3 regions of the Lysinibacillus sp. BNK-21 genome follow, and region 3 is predicted to be linked to each of the others. Evidence: riboswitches for the same ligand, from Rfam matches in the RefSeq annotation. Region 3 holds a riboswitch; each other region holds the start of a gene.

What was found. Region 3 has a riboswitch for lysine ahead of ACMGGO_RS05630 (aspartate kinase). Riboswitches for the same ligand answer to the same signal wherever they lie in the genome.
Positions count from the first base shown of each region.
Region 1: linked by a shared signal. The riboswitch ahead of ACMGGO_RS21430 (amino acid permease) and the one ahead of ACMGGO_RS05630 (aspartate kinase) in region 3 are both predicted to bind lysine.
Region 2: linked by a shared signal. The riboswitch ahead of ACMGGO_RS11345 (transporter substrate-binding domain-containing protein) and the one ahead of ACMGGO_RS05630 (aspartate kinase) in region 3 are both predicted to bind lysine.

Region 1 covers NZ_JBLQTS010000001.1:4,271,788-4,279,517, forward strand. Annotated here, with positions in the region: gene ACMGGO_RS21425 (response regulator transcription factor) at 1-649, opposite strand, end outside; gene ACMGGO_RS21430 (amino acid permease) at 800-2,263, opposite strand; lysine riboswitch at 2,345-2,521, opposite strand; gene ACMGGO_RS21435 (CynX/NimT family MFS transporter) at 2,700-3,908, shown strand; gene ACMGGO_RS21440 (hypothetical protein) at 3,976-4,506, opposite strand; gene ACMGGO_RS21445 (nitric oxide synthase oxygenase) at 4,558-5,604, opposite strand; tRNA gene ACMGGO_RS21450 (tRNA-Glu) at 6,175-6,246, opposite strand; tRNA gene ACMGGO_RS21455 (tRNA-Asn) at 6,248-6,324, opposite strand; tRNA gene ACMGGO_RS21460 (tRNA-Ile) at 6,331-6,404, opposite strand; tRNA gene ACMGGO_RS21465 (tRNA-Gly) at 6,409-6,482, opposite strand; tRNA gene ACMGGO_RS21470 (tRNA-Phe) at 6,488-6,563, opposite strand; tRNA gene ACMGGO_RS21475 (tRNA-Ser) at 6,570-6,662, opposite strand; tRNA gene ACMGGO_RS21480 (tRNA-Ala) at 6,676-6,751, opposite strand; tRNA gene ACMGGO_RS21485 (tRNA-Pro) at 6,767-6,843, opposite strand; tRNA gene ACMGGO_RS21490 (tRNA-Arg) at 6,859-6,935, opposite strand; tRNA gene ACMGGO_RS21495 (tRNA-Lys) at 6,954-7,026, opposite strand; tRNA gene ACMGGO_RS21500 (tRNA-Gln) at 7,040-7,114, opposite strand; tRNA gene ACMGGO_RS21505 (tRNA-His) at 7,124-7,199, opposite strand; tRNA gene ACMGGO_RS21510 (tRNA-Trp) at 7,248-7,321, opposite strand; tRNA gene ACMGGO_RS21515 (tRNA-Tyr) at 7,326-7,409, opposite strand; tRNA gene ACMGGO_RS21520 (tRNA-Thr) at 7,417-7,492, opposite strand; tRNA gene ACMGGO_RS21525 (tRNA-Asp) at 7,501-7,576, opposite strand; tRNA gene ACMGGO_RS21530 (tRNA-Val) at 7,581-7,656, opposite strand; rRNA gene rrf (5S ribosomal RNA) at 7,668-7,730, opposite strand, start outside.
Region 2 covers NZ_JBLQTS010000001.1:2,233,942-2,241,671, forward strand. Annotated here, with positions in the region: gene ACMGGO_RS11320 (5-bromo-4-chloroindolyl phosphate hydrolysis family protein) at 1-567, shown strand, start outside; gene ACMGGO_RS11325 (toxic anion resistance protein) at 564-1,631, shown strand; gene ACMGGO_RS11330 (DUF6501 family protein) at 1,680-1,877, opposite strand; gene ACMGGO_RS11335 (amino acid ABC transporter ATP-binding protein) at 2,141-2,872, opposite strand; gene ACMGGO_RS11340 (amino acid ABC transporter permease) at 2,885-3,610, opposite strand; gene ACMGGO_RS11345 (transporter substrate-binding domain-containing protein) at 3,781-4,638, opposite strand; lysine riboswitch at 4,758-4,944, opposite strand; gene odhB (2-oxoglutarate dehydrogenase complex dihydrolipoyllysine-residue succinyltransferase) at 5,285-6,547, opposite strand; gene ACMGGO_RS11355 (2-oxoglutarate dehydrogenase E1 component) at 6,638-7,730, opposite strand, start outside.
Region 3 covers NZ_JBLQTS010000001.1:1,120,029-1,127,758, forward strand. Annotated here, with positions in the region: gene ACMGGO_RS05615 (amino acid permease) at 1-1,107, shown strand, start outside; gene trxA (thioredoxin) at 1,229-1,540, shown strand; gene uvrC (excinuclease ABC subunit UvrC) at 1,664-3,454, shown strand; lysine riboswitch at 3,562-3,739, shown strand; gene ACMGGO_RS05630 (aspartate kinase) at 3,873-5,099, shown strand; gene ACMGGO_RS05635 (YslB family protein) at 5,198-5,632, opposite strand; gene ACMGGO_RS05640 (succinate dehydrogenase cytochrome b558 subunit) at 5,905-6,513, shown strand; gene sdhA (succinate dehydrogenase flavoprotein subunit) at 6,580-7,730, shown strand, end outside.

The DNA of each region.
Region 1 (7,730 bases), 3.2 Mb from region 3:
AGTGAGGATGTGACGGATCATCTTCTATTTTTTCACGGAGTCTTCTGATATGTACATTTATAATATTTTCATCTCCATAATAGGCATCTTTCCATATCGTCTGATAAATTTGCTCTTTGGTAAAAACTCTGTGACGATTTGTCACAAACAATTTTAAAATGGAAAATTCCTTTGATGTCAGCTTTATGTCTTGTCCGCTCTTTGTTATTGAGAAATTAACGATATCTATCTTTAAATTATCAATTTCGAGTACCTCTTGCTTTTGTTCAGCTTGACTAGAGTATTTCGTAGCTCTTCTGATAACAGCCTTTACACGTGCTGAAAATTCTAGCATAGAAAAGGGTTTAGCAATATAATCATCTGCCCCTAACCCTAAGCCCAATGCTTTATCAACATCACTGTCTTTTGCAGACATAATAATGATAGGAAGTGCTGCCTGCTCTCTAATAATCTTTAATACTTCCAATCCATTTAATTTAGGAATCATAATATCTAAGATGACTAAATCAAAGGTTTTTTGCAAACAATTTTGTAATGCCTCTTCGCCATTAGTCACTGTTGTGACATGGAAACCTTCCATCGTTAAGTAATTAGAAACCATTTCACGAATGGCTTCATCGTCTTCTACAAGTAAAATATGCTTTTGCACTTTGATGCACCTCTCCTATCAAAACCCAATTTCCATATGTATATTACATTACCATATTTATGATGTATCATTAGAGATTTGTTTATGAGTGTTGAAAAAAGAGCTGCTCCATAAACCATCACTCTTTGGTTTATAGAACAGCTCTATTATTTAATCTTCAACTTTTAAATCACAATCTTCAAGTGGAAGCATTTTTGTTTTGTGCTTTAATTTATAGCCAAACCATAATGCTAAAAATAATGGAATCCCAATATACGAAACAAGGATACCGTACCAATCAATCTTATCGCCTGTAAAGGCTGAGTAATTTTGTCCAATGACTACGATCATACAAACTGTAAAAGCAAATAATGGTCCAAACGGATATAATTTGGCTTTATAAGGTAATAACTTTGGATCTAAGCCTTGTGCATCAAACGCTCGGCGGAAACGATAATGACTAAACGCAATCCCTAGCCATGCAATAAAGCCAGACATTCCAGAAGCATTTAATAGCCAGATATAAACCACTCCATCGCCAAAGAAGGATGCCAAAAATGCTAAGCAGCCTACAGCTAATGTTGCCATAAGTGCATAAATCGGAATACCTCTACGACTTAGCTTTGCAAAAAATTTAGGTGCATGTCCATCCACTGCTAATTGCCATAACATACGAGAAGATGCATATAGTCCTGAATTTCCTGCTGACAGCATAGCCGTTAAAATAATGGCATTCATTAATGAAGCAGCAAAGGCAATACCTAGGCGGTCAAACACTAGTGTAAACGGTGATACTGCGATATCTTCTGATAATAAACGTTCGTCTGTAAATGGAATTAACATCCCAATTGCACCAATCGCTAAAATATAGAACAAAAGAATACGCCAAAATACAGATTTAACAGCCTTCGGAATATTTTTACCAGGATCATCTGTTTCACCAGCTGTAATTCCTAGTAATTCTGTCCCTTGGAATGAAAATCCTGCAGCTAGGAAAATACCAAATGTAGCAAGGAAGCCACCATGGAATGGCCCATCACTAACAAAGAAATTAGTGAAACCTACAGGAGCCTGCCCACCTAAAATACCAAAAATCATTAGTAAGCTAATGATAATAAAAACAATAACCGTTGCTACTTTAATCATGGCAAACCAATATTCACTTTCACCATAACTTTTTACGGATAGTAAATTAAATGTCAATACAACAGCAATAAATAATACTGTCCAAAGTGCTGATGAGCTATCTGGGAACCAATATTTCATAATTAATGACACAGCAGCAATTTCGGCAGCAATGGTGATTGCCCAGTTATACCAGTAGTTCCAGCCTAATGCAAAGCCCAAAGCAGGATCTACAAATTTGGTTGCATACGTACTAAATGAACCTGAGGATGGCATATAGGCAGCCATTTCCCCTAAGCTTGTCATTAAAAAATACACCATAATACCGATTAAAGCATAGGCAAGCAATGCTCCTCCAGGCCCTGCCTGAGCAATTGCACCTCCACTGGCTAAAAATAGCCCCGTACCAATTGTACCGCCTAAAGAAATCATTGTAATATGACGGCTTTTTAATTCTTTTTTCAGCTTCGGCGCTTTATGTCCGAGCTGATTTACTTTTATTTCACTCACGATATAGCTTCCTTCCTATTTATGAGGCAAAAAAATGCCATCACATATACACTGTGATGGCTACGTTAATCCTCAGTTTTCCTACATGATAGCTCAACACGTTGTGCAAACGTGACAGTTCTGTTCCTTTCGGAGACAGCCCCAGCATGAGGTTTTCAAGTCCCCTCACACTTCGGCAATATTTCCTTTCAACTAATTTCATCAATGCTTGTCATTTCAATTAGCATACTTATAAATATCGCGACCTCTACCTCAATACAAACATGAGGCATATAATTATTAAATTTATGATGTTTATTATACTAACATAAGACCATAGACATTTCAATACAACCATAAATGTTCTGTATTTTATGAATCTTCTACTATTTTTAATAGTGTGATAAAGTGTTATAGTAGTTCAATTAGAATGGTTATTATTAGGGGGGATTTTATTTTGACTACAAATGATCATTCCACTAGTTTTCCAAGTAAAAAAATTAGCTGGAAAGGAACAACCTTACTTTTAGTCTTTGGAGTTATCTTTATAGCCTCTACATTACGAATGCCACTAACTGTTGTTGGCCCAATTATATCCTTTATCCGTGAAGATCTTGGAATATCTAATGTATTGGCAGGCTTTCTAACAACGATACCATTGCTGGCTTTTGCTGTTATATCTCCATTTGCACCCGTTGTAGCACGCAAACTAGGGCTTGAGCTAACATTATTTTTATCAACTTTTCTCTTGGCTTTAGGAATTGTCCTACGTTCACTTGGTACTACAGAATTACTTCTATTGGGTACTGTGTTAATTGGCGTAGCCATTTCTTTTGGAAATGTACTAATTCCAGGATTATTGAAGTTGAAATTTCCCTATCATGTGGGTTTATTAATGGCCTTTTTCACCATGTCCATGAATTTTACTGCTGGCCTTGGTGCTGGTATTAGCTATCCGATAGCTAATTCATCGTTAGGCTGGCAAGGTGCACTTTCCATTGCACTCATACTCGTTCTAATTACAATCTTAATTTGGATACCTCAACTAAAATCAAATAAACCAGAACCAGTTACTACATCTAAGAAGACCAGTACACCTTTATGGAAATCACCTGTTACTTGGGCTGTCACAGGGGCAATGGGTTTACAGTCTTTATTATTCTACACAACAGCAGCTTGGATACCTGAGATCTATATTGCTCAAGGTTTAGCACCTGATAAAGCTGGCTGGATGTTTTCAATCATGCAATTCTCACAAGTACCAATGGCCTTAGCAGTGCCTATTATTGCTGGTAAAATGACTTCTCAACGCCCACTTGTATTGATGTTTACATCCTTCTATTTAGTAGGCTTTGTTGGGGTTGTCATGGAATGGACAAGTCTTGGGGTACTGTGGATGGTTCTTCTAGGGTTAGCAGGTGGTTCTTCATTTGCCCTAGCAATGATGTTCTTCACTCTCCGTACTCGTACTGCATTTGAAGCAGCAGATTTATCAGGCTTTGCACAATCTTTGGGTTATTTATTTGCCGCAATTGGTCCTATTCTTTTTGGCTACTTGCATGATTTATTTGGCGGCTGGAATATTGCGGGATGGCTCTTTGTCGTTGTAGCAATGTTACTCTTCTTTTGCTCAATGAGAGCCTCTAAGGATGAATATGTGCATTAAAATTAAATAAAGCAGGTGGATTAGATTCCTCCATCTGCTCTATTTCTATATAGTGTTTACACATTACTTAATTGTCGGGTTGCTGGAGTAATGTTAGCAATTCAGCAAGGCATTCTGATGCTTCATTATTACGAGCTGTTATAGTAGAAAAAATAGGAACAGCCTCTTGTAAAAGCATATAACTATAATAGTAATAGCCTACAAAAGCTTGCTCCTCATAGCCCTTTGGCGTTTCTTTCTCCCACTCCTGCTCATCATTATCCTCATTTTCTATCCACAAATAGTTGACGTCTAATAGCTCCTGCATATTTTTAACAGTATTGACTGGCTCGAGATAATCCTTGGTAATAGCATGTGCCACAGCTAAATATAACTGTACCTCTTGTAAGGAGACAACCTCTAATTTTTTACTAGTAAGCTTTTTTAGCAGGACAAGCAAAACCCATGGTGTCACCTGCCACAGTGTACCTTGATGTTCAATTAATTCAGCTAGTTGTGTGTATTGCTCCTGTTCTATCAGCTTAGGAATGGCTGTACCTCTACCATAAGGTGTCGTCAATTGTCTCCATGGGATATTGGGAATTTGCTGATTTAACATAGTAAGCGCCCTCTCTCATCAAAAGTATTGAAAGTAAACAATTCCTTTACACTAATAGCATGGTTTTTGGTAAAAATAATTTGGTGTATGATAAATATTTACATAGGGTTTATGGAATATATGAGTTGTGGCAGGGGAAAGTGGTGGGATTAACCATGTCCAGTTGCCTGTAACTTCTCTTCCTGTTGATTTTTCTGCCTCCTCAAACAATTTAAACTGCTGAGCTGCTGTATGATGATCAACAATGCTCACACCATCTTCTTTAAATGAGTGAAGAACAGCAATATTAAGTTCTACTAAAGCACGATCACGCCAAAGAGACGCATGTTTGGTTGTATCAAGATTAAAAATCTCTGCAATTGCAGGTAACATATTATAACGATCATGATCTGCTAAATTTCGTGCACCAATCTCTGTTCCCATATACCAGCCGTTAAATGGAGCTGCTTGAAAATCAATTCCAGCCATTTGAAAACGCATACTCGAAATAATAGGTACGGCATACCACTTCATTCCTAATTTTTCCATATCATTTGACTCTGGATGACGGATTGAGACCTCTACTATATTTTCTTCAGGAATTACAAACATTTGAGGAGCACGATTATCCACCTGTATAACGAGTGGTAGTACATCAAAATCAGTTCCTTTACCTCTCCATCCTAACGACTCACACACTTTTGTAAATTTAACGGACTGTGAATCTCCAATAATGCCTGCATCTGTTTCATAGCCTGCATAACGAATTAGTTGATGATTCCAAATCCGTACTCTATCTGAAGCAAACACTGTTATAGTTGGACGGATTTTCCCATGATTTGTCGCATAATCAATATGTTCTAGTAATTTTTGAAAAATAGCCTTTTCATCTAAAACATCACGTGCATCTACCACATGCAGTGACTGCCAAAATAGACGTCCAATACACTTATTGCTATTTCGCCATGCCACACGTGCGCCAAAAACTAGCTCCTCTGTTGTTGGGTGATATTCACCTGCATCCTTAACTGCCTGTAATCTATTCTTTAACCAAAGTTCTGATTCATTTTGTTCTGTCTGATATAGACTTAAAAATTGCTGTATCTCCTGTATATTCATATCGATTCCTCCACTTATCCTCATATTAGAGGAACAAAACAACAAGCACCATGAAAATAGTAATTGAAAAAACATACATATTTTATATATGAAATAGTTTGTTCATATTTACTCTATAGACTCTCTTTCGTAAGAGAATGTAAGGGAGAAAGATATTAATTATTATAAAAAGGCTACAGTAGTCATGTAGCCTTTTTCAGGGGGGTGTAGAACAAAGAAATCAATAGAATTTTTGTAAATGGTGAAAAAGCTATACGTTCTGGGCTACTTACTTGCTGCTGTTGCTTCGCTTTCGCATAGAGCAGAACCAGTTTCACAAATTCTCTGGCCAGGATTTCGCCTGTATCGCTATACTAGAGAAGTCAAGCAGCCTTCACAAAAGTATTGACCATGGAAGTGTACGTGGTAAGTGAAACGGCTTATAGGAGCCCATAGTAAGATGCTAGGGGAATTAAATTCAGTCCCTCACCTTGCAAATAGGCCTTTTTCTGCTATTGCATTATCTTTTATCGTTTAAAGAACAGGAGAATAGAAAAAAGCATGTAACACACATCTGTGCTACATGCTTGATGACCCGTACGGGATTCGAACCCGTGTTACCGCCGTGAAAGGGCGGTGTCTTAACCACTTGACCAACGGGCCGTGGCTCCGAAGGCAGGACTCGAACCTGCGACAACCTGATTAACAGTCAGGTGCTACTACCAACTGAGCTACTTCGGAATAATATGGGCCTAAATGGACTCGAACCATCGACCTCACGCTTATCAGGCGTGCGCTCTAACCAGCTGAGCTATAGGCCCATTTTGGAGCGGGTGATGAGAATCGAACTCACGACATCAGCTTGGAAGGCTGAGGTTTTACCATTAAACTACACCCGCAATAATGGTGGGTCAGGACGGAATCGAACCGCCGACACTTAGAGCTTCAATCTAATGCTCTACCAACTGAGCTACTGACCCGAAAAATGGAGGAGGTAGAGGGATTCGAACCCCCGCGCGGTGTTACCCGCCTGTCGGTTTTCAAGACCGATCCCTTCAGCCAGACTTGGGTATACCTCCAAAAATATTACAATGGTGGAGCCTAGCGGGATCGAACCGCTGACCTCCTGCGTGCAAGGCAGGCGCTCTCCCAGCTGAGCTAAGGCCCCATTTATCATGAAAGATGGTCGGAATGACAGGATTCGAACCTACGACCCCTTGGTCCCAAACCAAGTGCTCTACCAAGCTGAGCTACATTCCGTAAACATGATTTTATTGGCGCGCCCGACAGGAGTCGAACCCATAACCTTCTGATCCGTAGTCAGACGCTCTATCCAATTGAGCTACGGGCGCATGTTAATTAAAAAATGATGAGCCATGAAGGACTCGAACCTTCGACCCTCTGATTAAAAGTCAGATGCTCTACCAACTGAGCTAATGGCTCGTGAAATTAAAAATGGCTGGGGTACTAGGATTCGAACCTAGGCATGACGGAATCAAAATCCGTTGCCTTACCGCTTGGCTATACCCCAATTTTAAAATGGGGCGACTGATGGGAATCGAACCCACGAATGTCGGAACCACAATCCGATGCGTTAACCACTTCGCCACAATCGCCACTATATAGATTATATTAGCTGTATTATGAACGAGTACCTCAATACCTGGCAGGGGCAGTAGGAATCGAACCCACACCAAAGGTTTTGGAGACCTCTATTCTACCGTTGAACTATGCCCCTAAAATGGTGGAGGGGGACGGATTCGAACCGCCGAACCCTAAGGAGCGGATTTACAGTCCGCCGCGTTTAGCCACTTCGCTACCCCTCCAAGGGAATGGTGCCGGCGATAGGAGTCGAACCCACGACCTACTGATTACAAGTCAGTTGCTCTACCAACTGAGCTACACCGGCAATAATAATGGCGGTCCCGACCGGGATCGAACCGGCGATCTCCTGCGTGACAGGCAGGCATGTTAACCGCTACACCACGGGACCAAAATGGTGGAGGATGACGGGCTCGAACCGCCGACCCCCTGCTTGTAAGGCAGGTGCTCTCCCAGCTGAGCTAATCCTCCACAAAAAATAAGCGAAGCGACGTCCTACTCTCACAGGGGGAAGCCCCCAACTACCATCGGCGCTAAAGAGCTTA
Region 2 (7,730 bases), 1.1 Mb from region 3:
GCAAATCCTGGATTCTTCCTTGGTGGTTTACTGTTTGCGGGTTCCTATGCGACGAGTACAGCGTTGCTGAAACATAGACAAAAAAAGAAAGTCATGCAAATAGCAGGCATCACAAAAGAAGAATTCAAACACATTGAAACACAAGTATTAACAGCTAATAAGCATATTCAAACATTGAGTCAAAACTATTTACGTGTACGTTCTGTTTCAGCGTTTAAACAACTACTTGAAATGACGCGTATCTCTAAAAATATCGTCAAAATCGTCAAGACAGACCCACGTAAATTTTATAATGTGGAACCATTTTTCTATGCACACTTACCTTCTGCTGTAGAATTAACGGATAAATATACAATGCTTTCCAAGCAGCCAGTGAAGGATAAGGAAATTCAATTAACTTTATCCAAAACACGTGAAACCCTAACTGATTTGAATGACACCATTCAAATTGATTTGAAGGATGCGCTTGCAAATGATATCGATCATCTGCAAATGGAGATTGAATTCGCAAATCGTTCCAATCTTAGACGTAGAGAACAATTGGACTGGCGAGGCGATGATAAATGACAGCAAACGAACACGCATTTCAACTAAATACCATACCAGGGCTTTCTCCACTAGTCCAATCCTATTTAGAAACAACTCCGCAAAACGAGGCGATGGCGACTTATGAAACGCTATCGCCTCTTGCACAAAGTCGTGCATTACTGTATGCCAGTCAAATCGATTTGACTGATTTTGAATCATTGCTGTCCCTTGGGCAAGATTCACAGCGAGCTCTGTCTCAATTTGCCGACCGCATGCTTGCTCAAGTAAAGCAAAAGGATGTCACTAAAATTGGTCAAATGCTGGATTCTTTAATGCAGACGTTAGATCGAGTAGATCCAACTGCTTTGGAACCAAAAAAGCAAACCTTTTTCAAAAAAATCTTTGGCAAAACCGAGCCTAATGTGAAGCAAACACTCACAGAATTTGAACGTATTAGTATACAGGTGGAACGCATTGGCGTTCAGCTAGAACGTGCACAGCTTCAGCTGATAAAAGATGTTGAAAACTTAGAGGCGCTTTATGCCCATAATCGAGGATTTTTTGAGGAATTGGCAACGGCGATTGCCGCAGGACAAATGAAAAAGCAGCAAGCCATTGAGGTAGAGCTACCTGCACAAATAACGAGTGTCCAAGCTACCAAACAGCCACTTGCGATCCAGCAATTAAATGACTTTGCTGCTCAAATCGAAAGACTCGATCAACGTATTTATGATTTACAAGTATCACAGCAAGTCGCTCTGCAAACAGCTCCTCAAATTCGTATGATTCAGCAGGCCAATCAAACATTAGCTGAAAAAATTGAGTTTTCTATCGTTACCTTGATTCCGCTCTGGAAAAACCAACTGGCGATGATGCTATCGATGCATATGGATCATCATTATGCACGTTTAGAGGAGCGATTATCAAGGGCTCATGATCGCTTCTCAAGTCCCACGTTTGAACAGCAAGTTTCGAAGTTTAAAGAAACACAGCAAGAGCTGCAAACAGCAATTAAAGATGTCTTTGCCCTGCATACCGCAACTGAACAAGAGAAACAACAGCTACAGGATGTGGCGGGTGCTAGCAGCTATCAGCGAGATTAACAAAAAAATGGGTGGCTCAGCAAATGTTCTGAACCACCCTGTTTGTTTTTATTCAAAATAATCTTTATAGTAGCCACCGACATTACCTGTGTTGTCGATGATAAAAACGAACTCTTCTGTTTCATTTTTCACTTCATACTCTTTTCCTACTGTCAATACGTTTGATACTAAGTATTTCGATGCATTTGTATGTTTGCAAGTAACCGTTCGTAATGTTGGCGCATCTTTCCATTTTAAATGTAACATATTCTCTCTACCTCTCTTTACTAGCAAAAGCTAATGTCTATTGCTTATTTTATAATATTTTTGGTCTTTTGTGGAGAAAAAAGAAATACTATACCTATTCTATCCAAAAAAAATGAATATTTGAGGTGTTATGATGAGTTTTGGTGGTGTACCGCAATGGTTTTTTATCATTGCTGTAGCATTCGCAATCTGCTTTGTACTTTATGCAGAATGGAATTCTAGAAAATAAGTGAGTCCAACAGGTTGGACTCACTTTTTTGTGCTTATTTTAATGTACGCTTTAAAAATTCCTTCGTACGTTCATGTTGTGGATTGACTAATACTTGTGCTGGAGGGCCTTCTTCCACAATTACACCTTTATCCATAAAGACAACACGATCTGCTACTTCTTTGGCAAATTCCATCTCATGTGTCACGATGAGCATCGTATTGCCCTCGTTTGCTAGCTGACGCATTACCTTTAATACCTCACCCACCATTTCTGGGTCTAATGCGGATGTTGGCTCATCGAATAGCATTACATCAGGATTCATTGATAAGGCACGAGCGATGGCCACACGCTGCTTTTGTCCACCCGAGAGTTGACGGGGCTTGGCATTCACATATTGATCCATGCCAACGATTTTCAAATATTTAAGCGCCGTTTCTTCTGCTTCTTTTTTCGAACGTTTTAACACTTTGATTTGGCCCACCGTGCAATTACTTATGACATTGTGGTTGTTAAATAAATTGAACTGCTGGAACACCATGCCTAAATGTGTGCGATATTCTTGAATATTGTGCTTTTCATCTAGGATGTCTTCCCCTTTATAAATAATTTGACCGCCACTTGGCGTTTCTAATAAATTTATGCAACGAAGCAATGTGGATTTACCAGAGCCAGAGGAGCCAATTAAACAAACTACCTCCCCTTTTTCCACTTGGAAATTCACATCTTTTAACACTTGGTTACGTCCAAATGATTTACTTAAATGCTCGATTTTAATGACTGCCATTTGTGCGTCCCCCTATACGGCTTCTTTTTGTTCTTTTTGATAGGCATCAGGACCATCTAGACGTTTTTCAACATACAGAAGGATGCGAGATGCGGTAAATGTCATGATGAAATAAAGAACACATGCAACGAAGAATGATTCGAAATAACGGAAGTTGTTACCCGAAATTGATTTTGTTTGGAAGAATAATTCCGTTACTCCAATGACATTTAATACGGCTGTATCTTTAATATTCATGATTAATTGGTTACCTGTCGCTGGTAAAACATTACGCGCTACTTGTGGTAAGACAACATGAAGCATAATTTGGAAGTGATTCATGCCAATTGCTGATGCTGCCTCGTATTGACCATTATCAATGGATACAATACCGCCACGAACAATTTCTGCCATATATGCCCCAGTATTGAGGGAAACGACTAAAATACCTGCTGTAATAAAGTGCATATCGATACCGAATGCGATATCTAATCCGTAGTAGACAACCATAGCTTGTACAATCATTGGTGTACCACGGAAAAATTCAACATAGCATGTTAGTATAAAATTAATGAGCTTTAAGCTATAAAATTTCACACCTTTTTTACGAACTGGAATCGTATGCATAATTCCGATGAAAAATCCGATAAATGCACCAATAATTGTACTAATACTCGAAATCAGTAACGTATAATACGCACCTCGTAAAAACATTTGCCAGTTGTTTTCAATAATTGAAAGTATCCATTCAAGACTCATGATGTTCCTCCTAACAATGTCATCTTGCTCGCTTATTTCTTTTGTGTCCTAGCTCTTTCTACTATTCTATGATTTGTCACGCTAGGACATTATCATTATGTAGAGAGGTTCTCATTTTGATAATGATGAAATGATCATGCACGGACTAATTGCTAGTCCGTGCCATGTCATTATTGTGCTGCGGGTTGTTGAGAAATAGCTTCTTCCATAATCGCTTGACGATCATCTTCTGAAATGCCTTTTAGGATTTCATTGATTTTTTCACGATTTGCGTCATCTTTACGTAAGCCTACAGCAATTGAAGTATTTGATAGGTCTGTATCAAAGCCTTCTTCAAATGCTACATATGTGAATTTATCGTTGGCAGCAGAAGCGGAAATGCCCTCTGGACGTTCAGCTACATAGCCATCAATTTTACCTGCTTCTAACGCCACACGCATTGCTGGGAAGCTCTCCATTGCTGTTTGCTTTTCTACGCCTTTAATTTGATCGATAACTGTGTAGTTTGATGTATTTAATTGTGATGTAATTTTAGCACCTGAGAAGTCTTGAATCGATTTTGCGCCTTCATATTTGCTACCTTTTTTAATAACCATAACAAAATCAGAAGTATAATAGTTTTCTGTAAAATCAATTGTTTTCTTGCGTTCTTCTGTTGGTGACATACCTGCAATAATTGCATCAATTTTGTTTGATTGTAGCGCTGGAACTAAACCGTCCCACTCCATTTTAACAATGACTAACTCTTTGCCTAGACCTTCAGCGATTTTCTTTGCCATTTGTACATCATAGCCACCTGCATACTCTGCATTATCCGCAATTTTCACTGCGCCATTTGCATCGTCTTGCTGTGTCCAGTTGAACGGTGGGTAGCCAGCCTCCATTCCAATTCGGAATTCACCGCCACCTTCTTCTTTGTCAGTTCCAGCATCACTTGAACCGCCCTCTTTTTTGTCACTTGTGCCACATGCAGCTAGCACAATTGCCGTCATGATAGAGATCATTACTAACAACCATTTTCTTTTCATGAAAAACTCCCCTTTTCTGTAAAAAAATAAGACAACTGTACTAAAAAAGACCTAAGTTTATTGAACTTAGGTCTTACCTTTTATGACAGTTGCCCAAATCCTCACTATAATTTCCATGTTTCCGAGATAGCACAACCTAGTAAATCTGGAAATCCATTTACTAGGACAGTCCTGCACTTATTCACTGCAGACCCAGTATAAAAGTACGAGCTCCTTTTATACTTCGGCGATATTTCCTTCTTCATTGCGTCTTCGCTTGCTTTTACTCAACAATGAACTAATAAATACCGCGCCTCTACCTCACTGGTAACAATTCGTGAGGTTTGTTTATTTAATTGATATTTAGATACTACTATAAAACTAATATGTTCGTCAAGACGATTTTAACATTTTTCTGACTAATGACAATATTAGGATATTGTGCGTTCTGCTTCCACTTTAAATCGTTGAACTTTTGTTGATATTTCTGAAAATTACAACAAATATTTATTATAGAGTATGTTCTACATGTGAGAAAAGTTGCGTTTTTTTCTTTCTTTGCTCCTCTAAACGATGTACCATTCGTACTCTTTCAAGCATAGAATCGGTCAATACCTTTCGTCATACAAAAAACCCTGCTGAACATTGTTCGCAGGGTTTAATGGAATTATGAATTTAATAATAAATCTTCAGGATTTTCGATTAATTCTTTAACTGTTTTTAAGAATCCTACAGAATCTTTACCATCGATGATACGGTGATCGTATGAAAGTGCTACATACATCATTGGACGGATTTGAACTTCACCATTTACTGCAACTGGACGGTTTACAATTGAGTGCATACCTAAAATACCAGCTTGCGTACCGTTCATAATTGGTGTTGACATTAATGAACCGAATACACCACCATTTGTGATTGTGAATGATCCACCAGCCATGTCATTTAAGCCTAATTTTTTATCACGAGCTTTTGTCGCTAAGTTAGCAATATCTTTTTCGATTTCTGCAAAGTTTTTGCTATTTGCATCGCGTACAACTGGTACGACTAAACCTTCTTCAGTCGATACAGCAATACCGATATCAAAGAAGTTATTTAAATGAATTTCATCGCCAGAGATTTGAGCGTTTACGTATGGGTATTTTTTCAGTGCTGCAACAACAGCTTTAGTGAAGAATGACATGAAACCAAGTTTGATGTCGTTTGCTTTTACAAACTCTTCTTGTTTACGTTTACGAAGTGCCATGATGTTTGTCATGTCAATTTCGTTGAATGTTGTTAACATTGCTGTTGATTGTTTAACTTCTAATAAACGTTTTGCAATTGTTTGGCGACGACGGCTCATTTTTTCAATTGTTACACGGTCAGAATTAGCTGCTGGTGTGAATACTACTGGGCCACCTGAAGTTGCTACGGATGTAGGTGCTGCTGCTGGTGCTACAGCTGGTGCTGTACCATGAGCTGCTACATCTTGTACACGTACACGTCCTTGTGGATCTACTGGAGATACCGCTGCAAGGTCAATACCTTTTTCACGTGCAAGACGACGTGCTGCTGGAGATGCAACTACACGCTCACCAGAAGTTTCTTCTACTGCTGGAGCTGCTGCAACTGGTGCAGGTGCTGCTTGTGGCGCTGCTGGTGCAGGTGCTGCCTCAGTTGGTGCTGCCGCTGCTGGAGCTGCTGCTGCGCCTTCGCCTGCTTCTACTACTGCGATAACTTGACCAACTAGTACAGTATCGCCTTCTTCAGCTAAAATTTGTGTTAATACACCTGCTTCTTCAGAAATGATCTCAGCGTTTACTTTATCTGTTTCAAGTTCAACGATGAATTCACCTTTTTCAACGCGATCGCCCACTTTTTTTACCCACTGTGCGATACTACCTTCTGTAATCGATTCTGCTAATTCAGGGACTTTAATTTCAGCCACTTTCATTTCCTCCTTTGATTAACGTGCATGACGCACATAGAAGGGCTACTGCTTAAGGGCAAGTAGCCCGGTTTCAAAAATTGATATATGTTATTTAACCTTTACTGGCTCAGCAACCGCTTCTTCAATAAGAGCTGCTTGTGCTGCTTTATGAGAATCTGCATCCCCTTCAGAAGTTGAGCTCATTGCAGGACGGCCTACATAGCGAAGTTTTTTACCTTCTGAAAGTTCATATAATGTTTCTAATGCATAATTCCATGAGCCTTGGTTTTTAGGTTCTTCTTGTACCCAAACAATCTCTTTTGCATTAGGATACTTAGCAATGATACCAGCTACTTGCTCTTTTGGGAATGGGTAAAGTTGTTCTACACGAATAATGTGTAGGTGATCGAAGCCTTCGCCGTCTTTCACGCGCTCTGCTAAGTCGATCATCACTTTACCTGTACCTAAAACGATACGCTCTACAGCTTCTGGTTTAGCCCCTAAGCCTGGTTGTTCAATCACTTCTTGGAATGAACCATTTGCTAATTGCTCAGCATTCGCCGCAGCTAATGGGTGACGTAATAATGATTTTGGTGATACGACTACAAGTGGACGTACCCCTTCTGTACCTAATAATGCTGCTTGACGGCGTAATAAGTGGTAGTAGTTTCCTGCATTTGAACAGTTCGCTACAAACCAGTTATTTTCAGCTGACATTTGTAAATAGCGTTCCATACGGCTTGAAGAGTGCTCTGGACCTTGACCTTCATAACCATGAGGTAAAAGGATAACTAGACCAGATTTTTGACCCCATTTTGAGCGTGCCCCTGAAATAAAGTTATCAAACATCACTTGTGCCATATTCGCAAAGTCACCGAATTGTGCTTCCCATACTGTTAGTACATGGCTATTTTCTAGGTTGTAACCATACTCAAAGCCTACCACCCCAGCTTCAGTCAGTGGAGAGTTGTGTACTGTAAAGGATGCGTTCGCACCAGAAATATGGTGTAGTGGTGTGAAGACATTGCCATTGTTTTTATCATGCAGTACTAAGTGACGTTGAGAGAATGTACCACGTTGTGCATCTTGACCTGTAAAGCGTACTGGTGTTCCATCTTGAATAATCGTTGCATACGCTAAAGTTTCAGCATGACCCCAGTCAACTTTTGCAGACGCATAAGCATCACGGCGTTTTTCTAAG
Region 3 (7,730 bases):
TCCGTGTTAGGTAAATACCCTGCGTATTTCCTAGATTGGATCTACTGGAAAATGTGGGTTTTAAATATTGCAGCAGAGTCTGTCGTGGCTGCTATCTTTATTCAATATTGGTTACCAGAATATCCAATTTGGATACTGGCACTATCTGTTTCTGTGTTAGTAACAGCGATTAATTTATTATCCGTAAAAATCTTTGCAGAAACAGAATATTGGCTAGCATTAATCAAAATTACTGTTATTATTGTCTTTATCATTGCAGGACTTATTTTATTGCTTGTGACGTTTGGAAATCATAGTGCTGTTGGTTTTGCTAACTTAACGGAGCATGGTGGGTTCTTCCCTAATGGCTCGACGGGATTAATTGCTGCAATGCTTGTAGTTATCTACTCCTATGGAGGGACAGAAATCATCGGGATTACATTAGCTGAAACGAAAAATCCGGAAAAAGTAGTGCCAAAAGCTGTTCGCAGTACATTAGTACGTATTGTTACTTTTTATTTACTGCCATTCTTTATTATCGTAAGCTTGATTCCTTGGAATGAAGTAAATGGGGTTCCTGAAAGCCCGTTTGTCATGGTTTTTAAAATGGTTGGTATTCCAGGGGCAGACCATATTATGAACGCTGTTGTTTTACTTGCCATTATTTCATCAATGAATTCAGGACTGTATGGTTCATCACGCGTACTATATACACAGGCTGTAGATGGACGTGTGCCTAAAATCTTTGCTTATTTATCGAAACGAAAAGTACCAGTATATGCTATTTTAATGTGTACTTTAGCGATGTATTTAGGGGTCATTTTATCTTTATATGCGGGAAGCAAAACATTTGATTTTCTAATGGGATCACTTGGTTATACTGTGTTATTTATTTGGTTAATTATTGCGATTGCACATTTAAAATCACGTAAAAAACAAGCAGAACACACAAGTGCCTATGAAGTAAAATGGTTCCCTTATACGACTTGGATAGCTATATTGGCGTTAAGTGCGATTCTCATCGGAATTATTTTCACCACATCTATTATTGTGACAGGCATTACGTTAGCTATTTACCTTTTTATTACGTTAACCTATGTATTGAAGGGGCGTTATCAAGTCAATTAATGACTGTGTATTGATTTTTCGACACAGATTTGCATAAAAAATACATTGTAGGCAGATTGTTCGCTCAAGTGAATTTATCCATGCTATACTACAAGCATAGTAAGTTTAAGGAGGATTTCAAATGGCAATTGTACATGCAACAGATGCTACGTTCCAGGACGATATTAAAGAAGGGTTAGTACTAGTAGACTTTTGGGCTGCTTGGTGCGGACCATGTAAAATGATTGGGCCAGTTCTTGAAGAAATGGACGCAGCAGGTAGTGCGGCTAAAATTGTAAAAGTTGACGTTGACAATAACCAAGGTACTGCAGCTCAGTATCAAATTATGTCAATCCCATCTTTACTATTATTTAAAGATGGAGAATTAGTTGACAAAACAGTAGGCTTCCAACCAAAAGAAGCTTTAGAAGCATTTATCGCAAAACATGCGTAATGAATGAAGTTCACAAAGCCGAGCCATCAATTGATGTGTTCGGCTTTTTTTCGTTATATAATAAAGAAAATAACTAACATTATTCTAATGAGGGGAATTTTTACTTAGGGGGGCAGGTAGGTAATGAACGATTTAATAAAGCGAAAACTGGATATTTTACCAGATCAACCTGGCTGCTATTTGATGAAGGATCGACAAGGGACTATCATTTATGTCGGTAAAGCAAAAGTTCTAAAAAACCGTGTACGTTCTTATTTTACTGGAACACATGAAGGGAAAACGCAAAGGCTTGTAGGTGAAATAGAAGATTTTGAGTATATTGTAACGTCATCAAATATTGAAGCACTTATTTTAGAGCTGAATCTCATCAAATTACATGATCCAAAATATAATGTCATGTTAACGGATGATAAGACCTATCCATATTTAAAAATTACGAATGAAAAACATCCTCGTCTGATTACGACACGGAAGGTAAAAAAGGATAAGGCAAAATATTTTGGTCCTTATCCGAATGCCTATGCAGCAAGTGAAACGAAAAAGCTATTGGATCGATTGTATCCGCTGCGCAAATGTGTACAATTACCTTCCAAGGTTTGCTTGTACTATCACATGGGTCAATGCTTAGCACCTTGTGTGAAGGAAATTGATGGTCAGGTTTATCAAGAAATGATTGAGGATATGACGAAGTTTCTAAATGGTGGTGTGGAGGCAGTCAAAAAAGAGCTTGAAGTTAAAATGCTAGCAGCTGCAGAAAACCTAGAATTTGAGCGAGCGAAGGAATTCCGAGACCAAATTGCCCATATTGATACGGTTATGCAGAAACAAAAAATAGTTTCAAGTGATACTACAAATCGAGATGTATTTGGCTATGCTGTTGAAAAAGGATGGATGTGTGTTCAGGTTTTCTTTGTGCGTCAAGGAAAGCTGATTGAGCGCGATGTCTCAATTTTTCCCATCTATCAAGATGCAGAGGAAGAATTTTTAACATTTGTTGGGCGCTTTTATGAAAAGCCAGAGCATATTAAGCCAAAAGAAATTTTTATTCCACAAGCCATTGATGCAGCTATCTTAACAGAATTATTAGAAATTAAAGTGCTCACACCGAAAAGAGGTCAAAAGAAGGAATTGGTTGAATTAGCTACCAAAAATGCTGAAATTGCTGTGGCAGCTAAATTCCAGCTAATAGAGCGTCAGGAAGAACGTACGATTGGTGCTTGTGAGGCACTTGGTGAAGCAATGGGCATTAGTACACCTTTACGAATTGAAGCTTTTGATAATAGTCATATGCATGGAACGGATGCAGTATCTGCTATGGTTGTTTTCATTGATGGGAAGCCTGCGAAAAAGGAGTACCGAAAATATAAAACGCGTACAGCAGCCAAGCATGATGATTACGGTGCAATGCAGGAGGTTATACGTCGTCGCTATATACGTGTTTTAAAGGAAGGACTACCATTACCAGATTTAGTCTTAATTGATGGTGGTAAGGGACAAATGGAAGTAGCCCGTGAAGTACTAGAAGATGAGCTTGGTCTTGTTATACCGATTGCTGGTTTAGCCAAGGATGATAAGCATAATACATCTCAGCTCTTGTTTGGTGATCCACCAGAAGTGATTAGCTTAAAACGTACAAGTGATGGCTTTTATTTATTACAACGAATTCAAGACGAAGTCCATCGCTTTGCTATTACCTTCTTGCGTCAACAGCATGAGAAGCATGCCATTCAATCTGTATTAGATCATATTGAAGGGGTAGGACCAAAACGAAAGCAACAGCTGCTTAAACATTTCGGTTCAGTCAAAAAAATTCGAGAGGCGAGCGAGCTAGCATTACAGGAGGCTGGGATGCCCGCTAATTTAGCAAGCCAAATTTTTAGCTATTTTCAGCAACAATCATTGTCAAAGGAATAGGCATGTGCTATGGTTATAAATAACATTGTTTTCAATGTTATGGAGAGCCAACTGCGTGACTAGTTTGTTTACGCTAAGGCTTAATGAATTGAATACATTCACTTTAAAGTGATGATAGAGGTGCAAGATTCAAGAGTAACACGATGGAGGATGGACAAGTCCAGAGATATTGTGTGAAAGGGGAGCTTGCCGAAGTACAGTATTGTTGTTCCATTGCTGTACTGGTTTTGCATTTAAGAAATGTAAGACTGTCGATTCTAAACGTTTCGGAGAGCTATCACACATGCGCAAGTTACGATTATTGTACATGTTATAGGCAGCTTTCACGTTATGTGGAGGCTGCCTTTTAGTTTTCTAGAAACGGTTTTACCCCCCATAATTTGGTGAAATACATGAACTGGAAGGGAGAACGAAAGAAATGGCTAAAATCGTGATGAAGTTTGGAGGAGCTGCATTAGCTTCTACTGAACAAATCCAAGAGGCTGCTAGGAAAGCGATTGCTGAAAAGGACAAAGGATTGGATGTAGTAGTGGTCGTTGCAGCAATGGGACACACTGCGAAAGAGATGAAAATGATGGTACACCAACTAACTGACGATGTGTCGAAAAGAGAATTAGATGCAGTTTTGTCAACTGGCTCTCAATTATCTAGTGCTTTATTTACCATCGCTTTGCAGGAAGCAGGCTATGAGGCTGTGTCTCTAACTGGATGGCAAGCTGGTATACATACGGATGGTATGTATCGACATGCTCGTATCGACTATATAGATATTAGTCGTATGGAAGAACATTTTGCACAGGGACAAATTGTGGTTATTGCTGGAGAACAAGGGATTGACGAAGTGCACAATATCACCACGCTTGGAAAAGGTGGAGCTGAAACAGCTGCTGTTGCACTTGCCATAGCATTGGAAGCGGAGAGAGTAGATATGTATACAAATGTGGATGGTGTTTATACAGCAGATCCACGATATGTTCCCAATGCCCAAAAGCTTCAAGAAATTTCCTATGATGAAATGTTGGAATTATCGAATTTAGGGTCTCATATCATACATCCTCGTGCGGTGGAGTTAGCGAAGAAATTTCAAATGCCTGTTATTATACGTTCAAGTTTAATAGAATCAGTAGGCACTTTATTGAAGGAGGAAGTGGAAATGGAAAAAAATTTAGTCGTTCGTGGTGTTGCATTTGAATCAGATATTATTCGTTTAACAGTAGGGTATGATGCTTTTTCCAATGCTTCATTAGCAGATATATTTACGGTTCTTGCAGAGAACCGTATTAATGTAGATATTATTGTCCAAGCCATTATTGATGGGTTGAAGCCAACTGTATCGTTTTCCATTTTAAAAGAGGAATTTGCGGAAGCATTACGTGTTTTAGAGGATAGTAAATTATCACTTGGATTTAGTTTTGCTGACTTCGAAATTGGACTAGCAAAAGTTTCTATTATTGGTTCAGGCATGGCTTCCAATCCAGGCGTTGCTGCTCGTATGTTTGATCGGTTACGTCGTGAAAATATCCCTGTAAAAATGGTTAGTACTTCTGAAATAAAAGTGTCCGTTGTTGTACCACAGGATGATATGATCCAAGCAGCTAATGCTCTCCATGATGAGTTTAATTTAGAGCAAGCACTTTACATATAATAATAGAAGAAACAGCATTTTATGTAATTGACCGAAATAAAAGGAAGAAAAAAGAAGGATTGTCATCCCATTCTTTAATGGGAAACAATCCTTTTTAATTATTCTGAGGGAATGGTATTCATAATACGTTCTTTAACGTCCCATTTGACTGTAAACATGACGTATTGTTGCTTTTCCCGTTTTTCATTATAGCATTCTGTCAGGTAGCCTTTAGCTAGTTGAATTTGCTCTGCTATAAATCCTGCTTCAAGTTTAAAGCTACGCTGCTTTATTTGAAGAATTTCAGGGTCATTTGTCAAATGGAAAATACGTCCATCTTTTGATTCCTTTATGAGTTCTAATGTACCCCAGCAGGCATCTGCGAAAAATGCGATAAGTTCATCTTGACTTTTACATGGGAACTTGCGAGCAAGCTCTTTACCTGCCCAATAAAGGACGTCATCTTCATGTTTACCGAGTATAGAAGATAGAATATGATCACGAATGATCTCATAGCCAAATGATGAGATTGTAGGAGATGGAGTGTTTAACATTGTTATCCTTCTTTCTTAGAATTTTCTTAAAATTTAACGGTAATAAAGTAATGATAGATTTTTCGAGAAAAAACGACGCATCATGTACTAGATTAGTTCTTTAATAAGCTCTATGAAAAACTCCGAGTTGCCTTGACGCTCGTAGCTCTTGAGAGTACAATAAACATGTCATAATATTGTACCATGATGAAATACACAGTCAATGAAGTATCATTTACAAAATGATGACTTCTTTTGTTGTGCTATTTTAAGTACTAAGGGGGGTAACAGTCTTGTCGAAAGATCGAGAGTTTTTATGGCGTCGCTTACATTCTCTACTTGGGATCATTCCAGTAGGTCTGTTTTTAACGATGCACCTGTTCATTAACTTTACAGCAACAGGCGGGGCAGAAAGTTACAACGATGCTACCGCAGTAATGGAAAAGATTCCATTCCTTATCCTAGTTGAATGGATTGTCATCTATATTCCATTAATGTTCCACGCATTCTATGGTGTCTACATTGCATTCACTGCTACACCAAACACAGGACGTTTCAGCACGTACCGTAACTGGATGTTCTCTTTACAACGTTTTACTGGTGTATTCTTAGTGATATTTATTGCATGGCATATTTTCCAAACTCGTATTCAAAAAGCACTTGGCACACACGTTGATTACGACATGATGGCGAATATTGTTGCTAATCCATTCATGCTTGGATTCTACATTGTTGGTATTTTATCAGCAACTTTCCACTTATCTAACGGTTTATGGGCATTCCTAGTAAGCTGGGGTATTACACAATCTCCTCAGTCTCAAAAGATCGCTACTTACGTAACAAACATTCTTTTCGTAATTCTAAGTGTAGTTGGTGTGGCTGCTATTTTAGCTTTCGTATAATTCAATAGAAGCTACGATAGAGCACATGCAATCATTGCAATTTTTTAAGAGGAGTGAGAAATAATCATGGCGAAAAGCAAAATAATTGTTGTCGGCGGTGGTCTTGCCGGTCTGATGGCAACGATTAAAGCAGCTGAAGTTGGTACTGAAGTTGATTTATTCTCATTAGTTCCTGTAAAACGCTCACACTCTGTTTGTGCGCAAGGCGGAATTAATGGTGCGGTAAATACTAAAGGTGAAGGGGATTCTCCATGGATCCACTTTGATGATACAGTTTATGGTGGGGACTTCCTAGCGAACCAACCACCAGTTAAAGGTATGTGTGATGCAGCACCTGGCATTATCCACTTAATGGACCGTATGGGTGTTATGTTCAACCGTACACCAGAAGGACTTTTAGATTTCCGTCGTTTTGGTGGTACTTTAATGCACCGTACAGCTTTCTCTGGTGCAACAACAGGTCAACAATTACTATATGCGCTAGATGAGCAAGTTCGTTCTCATGAAGTAGCTGGTTTAGTAAATAAATATGAACACTGGGAATTCCTTGGTGTTATTATCGATGAAGACGGCGTTTGTCGTGGTATCGTAGCGCAAGATATGCGTACAGAAGAAATTAAATCATTCCGTGCAGACGCTGTTATTATGGCGACTGGTGGCCCTGGTATTATCTTCGGTAAAACAACAAACTCTGTTATTAACACAGGTTCTGCTGCTTCTATCGTTTATCAACAAGGTGCTTCATATGCGAATGGTGAATTCATTCAAATTCACCCAACAGCGATTCCTGGAGATGACAAAAACCGTCTAATGTCAGAATCAGCTCGTGGTGAAGGTGGTCGTATTTGGACTTATAAAGACGGTAAACCTTGGTACTTCCTAGAAGAGAAATACCCAGCTTATGGTAACTTAGTACCACGTGATATTGCGACACGTGAAATTTTCGACGTTTGTGTAAACCAAAAACTTGGTATCAATGGCGAAAACATGGTATACCTAGATCTTTCACATAAAGATCCACATGAATTGGACGTTAAACTTGGTGGTATCATCGAAATCTACGAAAAATTCGTAGGGGATGACCCACGTAAATTACCAATGAAAATTTTCCCAGCAGTTCACTATTCAATGGGTGGATTATGGGTTGACTACAATCAAATGACTGAAATTCCTGGTCTATTTGCAGCAGGTGAATGTGATTACTCTCAACATGGTGC